2 linked regions of the Hamadaea flava genome follow. The protein of the gene in region 1 binds, or shares a complex with, the protein of each later gene. Links are inferred from orthologs where the notes say so. Each region holds a gene or a part of one and is shown on either strand. Other genes may lie near its edges.

Region 1 (4,289 bases):
CGCCGTGCAGCATCAGGCGCAGATCGTCGCGATTGACCCGGACCGCCTTCGGCTGCTGAGTCTTGGCCCAGGTGGTCTTGCCCGAGCCGGGCAGGCCACGGGTGATGGTCAGGGTGGGGGTACGCATCAGTCTCCGTTCAAGTGGTGCGCGCGTACGCGTAGCAGCCAGTGTTCGACCGCGGCCTCGTCCGGCTGCTCCGGCAGTACGGTACGCGCGGCGGCGAACCGCTCCCGGGCGTCTTCGAGCACCGGCCCGGCGAGGCCGGGGTCGGCGTCCACATGGGTGCCGAAGTCGAGGTATCGCTCGGGGTCGGCGAGCCGGATCGGCAGCACCCCGGTCTCGTAGAGGGCCAGCCCCTGGTCGATCAGGCGCAGCATGTGCCGGGCGTGCTTGGCGGCCCGCCGGTCGATCCAGTTCCCGCTGCGGCGTTTGCTGCCGAGCCGGGACAACTGCTGGGCGGCGTACCCGAGGAAGGCGTCGCGCACTCGGGGCGCCGAGAGGAACGCCGACCGGAGGCCGATCAGTTCGTCGCCCAGCGGCGTACGCACCTCGTAGAGCTCATCAGGCAGCCACAGCAGTTCGATGGCGGTGGGATTGCCGGACAGCGCGAGGCGGCAGTACTTCCCGGCTTCGTGCAGCGTCCGGTCCGGCTCGTTTTCCACGATGGACTCGCGGGGCGGGCGCAGTCCGTGGAAGGACTCGGTCGGGGCGGCGAAGACGCCCAGCCGGTCCACATCAGAGTGCGGACCGGCCAGGCCGTACGCCGTCGACCCGACGACGCCCTCCAGCAGTACGGTGCTGCCGGCTGGAAGCGGCCCGGTGCCGCCCGTCGGTTCGGTCGGAGGGGTCGGAGCAGGGTCATTCGTCATCGAAGGTCCGTCCATGGGGCGTCTCGCCGGCCTCGGGCTTGGCCGCCTGCCAGAGCGCGGGGCGAAGATCCCGCTCGTCGAGCCGGGCGAACAGCAGACCCCGCAGCTCGTGCCGGCTTGCGATGAGCGCGAAGTCCTTGCGGCTGTAACCGTCGGGCAGGCCGGCCACGATCTCCCGGAAGACCCGCTCGACCTCCTCGACCCCGGCGTCGACCTCGGTACGCAGCCGGTCGGCCACCTCCCGGGCCCAGACGTGGAACTCGTCGGGCAGCGGCTCGCAGATCGCGGCCACGGTCGACCCGGCTACCAGCGCCTCCCAGATCGTCCGGGAGGTGAGACCGGTCACGATCCGGTGCAGCCGCAGGTAGTCCTCGTACTTGATCTTCACGCGCTCACCGGTGGCGAAGGCGTGGACGACCAGGCCCTCCCGATTCGGCCGGGCCGGGGCGGCCAGCGCCGCGCCGAAGGTGGCGTACGCGAACGTCTCGACGCGCGGGCCGGGCCAGGCGACCTGCGCCGGACCGAGCGACCGGCCGGAGATCGTGTCGACCGCGCCGAGCAGGACGAGATCCTCCATGCCCCCATAGTCGACCACGATCCGGTTCTCCGGGTAGATGATCTCGAAGAGAACCGTCTGACCGGCCGGCGGCGACCAGTCCGGGTACCGCTTACGCAGCAGCGCGGTCGCCCGGACCGCCTGGTCGGAGGTGAACGACCCGCGCGTCGCGATGGCGTGGCCGCCCGTGACGGGGTAGACGATCCCCAGCGAGCCGTCGGCCTTGTCGGTCACCTCCACCGCCTCGTCCAGCGCGAACGTAGGCGCGCCGGTCTGGCCGTGGTTGAAGAACTTCCGGTAGGGCCGCGCGAGGATCTCACCGGTTTGGGCATGCGCGATCAACCCTCGGCAGATAAGCGTGGTTTCGCGCCAAGCGCCGTCGTATGCGCATTTCTCGGTGTAGTTGTAGATCACCAAGGGCAGCTCAGGATGAGTCTGCGTACGCAGATGACCGGCGTCGAGCGCAGCCTGGAGCGCGCCCGCCGGGAAGAGGTCGGTGAGCGTGACCACAATCGGTCCCTTTCGAGGGGTGGCGGAATAGCGAAGGGGGGTGTCACGTTACGGATCTCGTCACCTGCTGCGCACCTCAATTGGGACGCGTGGCAGGATGGACCGTCGGCCGTAGGCCGAGTAGTTAGCAGAGTGGCCCGGCAACTGCCCGGGGCGCTGGTTCACGCCCGAGCATGTCGCCACAGGCGACATGTGTTGACGGCGACCCAGCGCACAGCCATGAGAGGACCTGAGGCGACATGAAGTCTGGTATCCACCCGGAGTACAACGTGACCACCGTCACGTGCTCCTGCGGCAACTCCTTCACGACCCGCAGCACCGCGAAGAACGGTCAGATCCACGCGGAGTCGTGCAACGAGTGCCACCCGTTCTACACCGGCAAGCAGCGTGTCCTGGACACCGCCGGCCGCGTGGCCAAGTTCCAGGCGAAGTACGCCAAGGTCGGCAAGGCCGCCAAGTAGCTGCCGCAGAGGGCGGCGCGCCGCGTTCATGAAGGACGCGGCGCGCCGCCCTCTTCGCGTGTACACCGGGGTTTCGACAGGAGGGGATGGCGCGGATGAGCACCGATCGGCTGACCGAACTGCTGGCCGAGTACGACCAGCTGGAGAAGACGCTCGCGGACCCGGCCATCCACGCCGACCAGGCCGCCGCCCGCAAGGTCGGCCGCCGGTTCGCCGAACTCACCCCGATCCACAAGACCGCGGGTGAGCTGGCGCAGGCTCGCGCCGACCTCGCCGCGGCCAGGGAACTGGCCGCGCTCGACGCCGACTTCGCCGCGGAGGCGGAGGCGCTCGAGGCCCGCCTGCCCGAGCTGGAGGAACGCCTCGCGGAACTGCTCATGCCCCGCGACCCCAACGATGCCAAGGACGTGATCCTGGAGATCAAGGCGGGCGAAGGCGGCGAGGAATCCGCGCTTTTCGCGGGTGACCTGCTCCGGATGTTCCTGCGATACGCCGAAAGGCGCGGTTGGGTCACGGAAGTCCTCGACGCGCAGGACTCCGACCTCGGCGGATACAAGGACGTGGCGGTCGCGATCAAGACCAAGGGCGTACCGGACGGCGGTCACGGCGTGTGGTCGCGGCTGAAGTGGGAGGGCGGCGTACATCGGGTCCAGCGGGTGCCGGTGACCGAGTCGCAGGGCCGCATCCACACCTCGGCGGCGGGCGTACTGGTGACGCCGGAGGCCGAGGAGACCGAGGTCGTCATCGATCCCAGCGACCTGCGGATCGACGTCTACCGGTCGCAGGGCGCGGGCGGGCAGTCGGTCAACACCACCGACTCCGCCGTACGCATCACGCACCTGCCCACCGGGATCGTGGTGACCTGCCAGAACGAGCGGTCGCAGCTGCAGAACAAGGACCGGGCGATGCGCATGCTGCGGGCCAAGCTCGCGCAGGCCGCCGAGGAGGAGGCGGCCGCCGCCGCGTCCGACGCCCGCAAGGCGCAGGTGCGGACGGTCGACCGTTCGGAGCGCATCCGGACCTACAACTTCCCCCAGAACCGGATCACCGACCACCGGATCGGCTATACGGCGTACAACCTCGATCTGGCTCTGGCCGGAGACCTGGACGGCGTGCTCGACGCGCTGACCGCCGCCGACCGGGCCGCCCGCCTCGCGGGTGAGACCGAGCTGTCCCGGCAGTAAACTGACAGACGTGCAGGCCGGTGAATCTGCGCAGGTCAGGTCCCTTCTTCGGGAGGCGGCCAGCCGGTTGGGCGCAGCCGGGGTGGGCAGCCCGCGAACCGACTCGGAGCTGCTGCTGGCTCATGTCCTGGAGTGCGAGCGCGGCCGGCTCTACCTGCTCGACGTGATCGACACCGTCCAGGCCGAGCGCTATCGGGCCGTCGTCGAGCGCCGGGCGGCCCGGGAACCGCTCCAGCACATCACCGGCAGCGCTTGGTTCCTCGACCTCGATCTTCAGGTGGGACCCGGCGTGTTCGTCCCCCGTCCGGAGACCGAGACGCTCGCCCAGTGGGGGATCGACCACATCGCCGGGCTGGAACGGCCGACCGTCGTCGACCTGTGCAGCGGCAGCGGCGCCTTGGCACTGGCGGTCGCCAGAGCGCGCCCGGACGCCGAGGCGTACGCCGTCGAGGTGTCGCCGGAAGCGCTGGAATGGCTGGGCCGCAACGCTTTCGGGACGCGGGTGCGAGTGGTGCCGGGTGACGTCCGCGATCCCGACCTGCTCGCCGAGGTACGCGGCCAAGCCGATCTGGTCCTCTGCAACCCGCCTTATGTGCCCGCTGCCCAACGCGTACCCGTGGAAGTGCGCGCGGATCCGCCGCTGGCCGTGTTCGCCGGGGTGGACGGCCTGGATCTGATCCCGGTGGTGGCCGAGCTGGCCGCGGATCT
Region 2 (4,418 bases), 480 kb from region 1 along the record:
CATCTCCAGCGGCCTCAAGGGGCCGTTGGCGACCGAATACTTGCTTCGCCGTAGGCCCCGGCCGGGATCGTCCGGCAGCCGGCGGAACCGCGGCGAGAGAGGTTAAGACAAACCATGACGATGACCGACCCAATCGCAGACATGCTGACGCGTCTGCGTAACGCCAACCAGGCGTATCACGACCGGGTGCAGATGCCCTACTCGAAGATCAAGGCGAACATCGCCGAGGTCCTCAAGGCCGAGGGCTACATCTCCGCCTGGGCGGTTGAGGAGCCCGAGGAGGGGGCTGTCGGCAAGACGCTGACGGTCGACCTCAAGTACGGCCCGAGCCGTGAGCGCAGCCTCGCCGGCATCCGCCGGGTCTCCAAGCCCGGCCTTCGGGTCTACGCCCGTTCGCAGGAGCTCCCCAAGGTGCTCGGCGGCCTGGGCGTGGCGATCATCTCGACGTCCCAGGGACTGCTCACCGATCGGCAGGCCCGCAAGCGAGGGGTGGGCGGGGAAGTCCTCGCCTACGTCTGGTGAGGAAGGTCTGCAATGTCGCGAATCGGACGTAAGGCGATCCCGGTCCCGACCGGGGTCGACATCACCATCGATGGCCCGACCGTCAAGGTCAAGGGCCCCAAGGGCGCTCTCGAGCACACCCTCGCCGAGCCGATCACTGCCGAGCGCAGTGAGAGCGGCGAGCTGCTCATCAGCCGCCCGAACGACGAGCGCCGCGCCAAGGAGCTGCACGGTCTCTCGCGTACCCTGGTCGCCAACATGATCGTCGGCGTCACCGAGGGCTACCGCAAGAGCCTGGAGATCAACGGCACGGGTTACCGCGTCACCGCCAAGGGCTCGGACCTCGAGTTCGCCCTGGGCTTCTCGCACCCGGTGCTGGTGACCGCCCCCGCGGGCATCACCTTCACGGTGGAGCGGCCGACGCTGTTCCACGTGTCGGGTATCGACAAGCAGCTGGTCGGCGAGGTCTCCGCGAAGATCAGGAAGATCCGTCCGCCGGAGCCCTACAAGGGCAAGGGTGTCAAGTACACGGACGAGGTCATCCGCCGCAAGGCTGGAAAGGCAGGTAAGAAGTGAGCGCCCAGCTCCTCAAGCGCCGCAGCGGCGTCGCGGCTCAGCGCGCCGTCGGCAAGGCGCGCCGGCACTTCCGGATCCGCAAGAACCTCAGCGGAACGGCGGAGCGGCCGCGTCTGGTGGTCACCCGCAGCCTGCGGCAGATCACCGTGCAGATCGTGGACGACATCAAGGGTCACACCCTCGTGTCGGCCTCTTCCATGGACGCCTCGATCCGGGGCGCCGAGGGCACCAAGAGCGACCTCGCCACGAAGGTGGGCGCTCTGGTGGCCGAGCGCGCCAAGGCCGCGGGCATCAGCAAGGTTGTGTTCGACCGTGGCGGCAACCGCTACGCCGGCCGTATTGCGGCTCTGGCGGACGCGGCCCGCAGCGGCGGGCTCGAGTTCTAGGAAGGAGTGGATCGAATAATGGCAGGTCCACAGCGCCGGGGCTCCGGGTCCGGTAACAGCAACGAGTCCGGCGACGGTCAGCGTCGCGGTCGCGGCGACCGTCGCGACGGCGGCCGGGACCGCGCGCCGGTCGAGAAGACCCCGCACATCGAGCGGGTCGTCACGATCAACCGCGTCGCGAAGGTCGTCAAGGGCGGTCGTCGGTTCAGCTTCACCGCGCTGGTCGTGGTGGGCGACGGCGACGGCACGGTCGGCGTCGGCTACGGCAAGGCCAAGGAGGTGCCCGCGGCGATCGCCAAGGGTGTCGAGGAGGCCAAGAAGCACTTCTTCAAGGTGCCGCGGATCGGTTCGTCCATCCCGCACCCGGTGCTGGGCGAGGACGCCGCGGGCGTCGTCCTGCTGAAGCCGGCGAGCGCTGGTACCGGTGTCATCGCCGGTGGCCCGGTGCGTGCCGTGCTGGAGTGCGCCGGCATCCACGACGTGCTCTCCAAGAGCCTCGGCTCGTCCAACCCGATCAACATCGTCCACGCCGCCGTGAAGGCGCTGCGGATGCTGGAGTCGCCCGAGGCTGTCGCCGCTCGCCGCGGTCTGCCGGTCGAGGACGTGGCCCCGGCCCGCATGCTGGCACTGCGCGCGGGAGCGGGTGCGTGATGGCGCGGCTGAAGGTTACGCAGGTCCGGTCCGAGATCGGTGCCAAGTTCAACCAGCGCGAGTCGCTGCGTTCGCTCGGCCTGAAGCGGATCAACGATGTGGTCGTCAAGGAGGACCGTCCCGAGATTCGCGGGATGATCTTCACGGTGAACCACCTGGTCAAGGTTGAGGAGGTCGACTGATGACGATCAAGGTCCACCACCTCCGTCCGGCAGCCGGCGCCAAGACCGCGAAGACCCGTGTCGGTCGCGGTGAGGGCTCCAAGGGTAAGACCGCCGGTCGCGGTACGAAGGGTACGAAGGCCCGTTACCAGGTCTCGGCGGCGTTCGAGGGCGGGCAGATGCCCATCCACATGCGCCTGCCGAAGCTGAAGGGCTTCAAGAACAAGTTCAAGGTCGTGTTCCAGGTCGTGAACCTGGACCGGCTGGCCGAGCTGTTCCCGAACGGCGGCCAGGTCGGCCCGCAGGAGCTGGCCGAGGCCGGCGCGGTCCGCAAGGGCCAGCCGGTCAAGGTGCTCGGCACCGGCGACCTCGGCGGCATCGCTCTCCAGATCTCGGCGCACGCGTTCAGCGCGTCCGCCAAGGAGAAGATCGCCGCCGCCGGTGGCACCGCCACCGAGCTGTAAGCCAGGCAGGCTCGGTGGCAAGCTACCGAGCTGTTAAGCACGGGCAATCAGGGCGCCGGCTGCTGCTTCCTTCTGTGGAGTCGGCAGTCGGCGCCTTGCTTTTAGCACAGGTCCAGGGGCACCGAGGCAAATAATGTGTCGACACCCCTGAGCAGAACCACCCTTGGACTGTTACAGTCCAAACCCAGCTATGGGATTCGTCCCGTAGCCATCCCGTCACGCCCCCGCCACCGACCCCGAAAAGGTCGCCTCGCGCAGGAGGATAGAGTTGCTCTCCGCGTTTCTCAGTGCGTTCAAGACGCCTGACCTGCGCAAGAAGCTGCTGTTCACGGCGGCCATCATCGCGCTTTACCGGCTCGGTGCCACCATTCCCAGCCCCGGCGTCTCCTACGGCAACGTCCAGGAGTGCATCAAGAACGCACAGGCGGGGGACACCAACGGGATCTTCAGCCTGCTGAACCTCTTCTCCGGCGGAGCGCTGCTCTCGCTGTCGGTGTTCGCGCTGGGCATCATGCCCTACATCACCGCGTCGATCATCCTGCAGCTGCTGACCGTCGTGATCCCGCGGCTCGAGCAGCTGCGCAAGGAGGGCCAGTCCGGCCAGGCGAAGATCACGCAGTACACCCGGTACCTGACCCTGGGTCTGGCCGTCCTGCAGTCGTCCGCGTTCGTCGCGCTCGGCAAGTCGGGCCAGCTGTTCGGCAACGCCTGCCCGGCCGGCGTCGAGATCATCCCGCAGACCGCGATCCCGCAGTGGCTGACCCTGGCTTCGCTCGTGATCACGATGACCGCCGGCACCGGCGTCATCATGTGGCTGGGCGAGCTGATCACCGACCGCGGTATCGGCAACGGCATGTCCGTCCTGATCTTCACCTCGATCGCCGCCCGGCTTCCCGCCGAGGGCTGGCAGATCTACAAGTCCAAGGGCGCGTACTGGTTCGTCGGCGTACTGGTTCTGGTCGTCGCGATCATCGCTGCCGTGGTCTACATCGAGCAGGCGCAACGCCGGATCCCCGTGCAGTACGCCAAGCGCATGGTCGGCCGGCGCATGTACGGCGGCACCTCGACCTACATCCCGCTCAAGGTCAACCAGGCCGGCGTCATCCCGGTCATCTTCGGCTCGTCCCTGCTCTACCTGCCGCAGTTGGCGCTCCAGTTCACCAAGAGCGACGACCCGGGCAAGGTCTGGACGTGGGTCGACCGGCACCTGGCCAACCCGAGCGACTGGGTCTACATCCTGACCTACTTCCTGCTGATCATCTTCTTCACCTACTTCTACGTGTCGATCACCTTCAACCCGACTGAGGTGGCCGACAACATGAAGAAGTACGGCGGGTTCGTGCAGGGCATCCGGCCCGGCAAGCCCACCGCCGACTACCTGGACTTCATCCTGACCCGGATCACCCTGCCGGGTGCCCTCTACCTGGGCATCATCGCGGTCCTGCCGAACTTCTTCTTCATGTGGCTCGGCGGCAGCAGTTACCAGAACTTCCCGTTCGGTGGCACCGCGGTACTGATCATGGTCGGCGTCGGCCTGGAGACGGTCAAGCAGATCGAAAGCCAGCTCATGCAGCGGAACTACGAAGGCTTCCTGCGATGAGGCTGGTTCTCGTCGGCCCGCCGGGCGCGGGGAAGGGTACGCAGGCGGAGTTCATCGCCTCGACCCTCTCCGTGCCCAA

The links.
Region 2: rpmE (region 1) and rpmD share a complex: the UniProt entries of both Bacillus subtilis proteins name them as parts of the 50S ribosomal subunit. The link is inferred for Hamadaea flava from one-to-one orthologs.

What each region holds. Positions count from the first base shown.
Region 1 is NZ_JAMZDZ010000001.1:3,876,522-3,880,810, reverse strand. The notes cover bases 921-3,786. They hold rpmE (50S ribosomal protein L31), read left to right. Parts: upstream 921-2,175; coding sequence 2,176-2,397; downstream 2,398-3,786. Other genes in these bases: prmC (peptide chain release factor N(5)-glutamine methyltransferase), read left to right, coding at 3,592-3,786; prfA (peptide chain release factor 1), read left to right, coding at 2,493-3,581; HDA40_RS18165 (RNA ligase), read right to left, coding at 921-1,936. In the rest of the region: HDA40_RS18175 (phosphatase domain-containing protein), read right to left, coding at 1-127; HDA40_RS18170 (nucleotidyltransferase domain-containing protein), read right to left, coding at 127-870; more of HDA40_RS18165, read right to left, coding at 860-920; more of prmC, read left to right, coding at 3,787-4,289. UniProt on the Bacillus subtilis protein: Binds the 23S rRNA. While neither of the L31 paralogs is essential, this protein seems to function as the main L31 protein.
Region 2 is NZ_JAMZDZ010000001.1:4,355,246-4,359,663, reverse strand. The notes cover bases 710-3,704. They hold rpmD (50S ribosomal protein L30), read left to right. Parts: upstream 710-2,113; coding sequence 2,114-2,296; downstream 2,297-3,704. Other genes in these bases: secY (preprotein translocase subunit SecY), read left to right, coding at 3,008-3,704; rplO (50S ribosomal protein L15), read left to right, coding at 2,296-2,739; rpsE (30S ribosomal protein S5), read left to right, coding at 1,482-2,114; rplR (50S ribosomal protein L18), read left to right, coding at 1,074-1,463; rplF (50S ribosomal protein L6), read left to right, coding at 710-1,077. In the rest of the region: rpsH (30S ribosomal protein S8), read left to right, coding at 115-522; more of rplF, read left to right, coding at 535-709; more of secY, read left to right, coding at 3,705-4,339; HDA40_RS20475 (adenylate kinase), read left to right, coding at 4,336-4,418.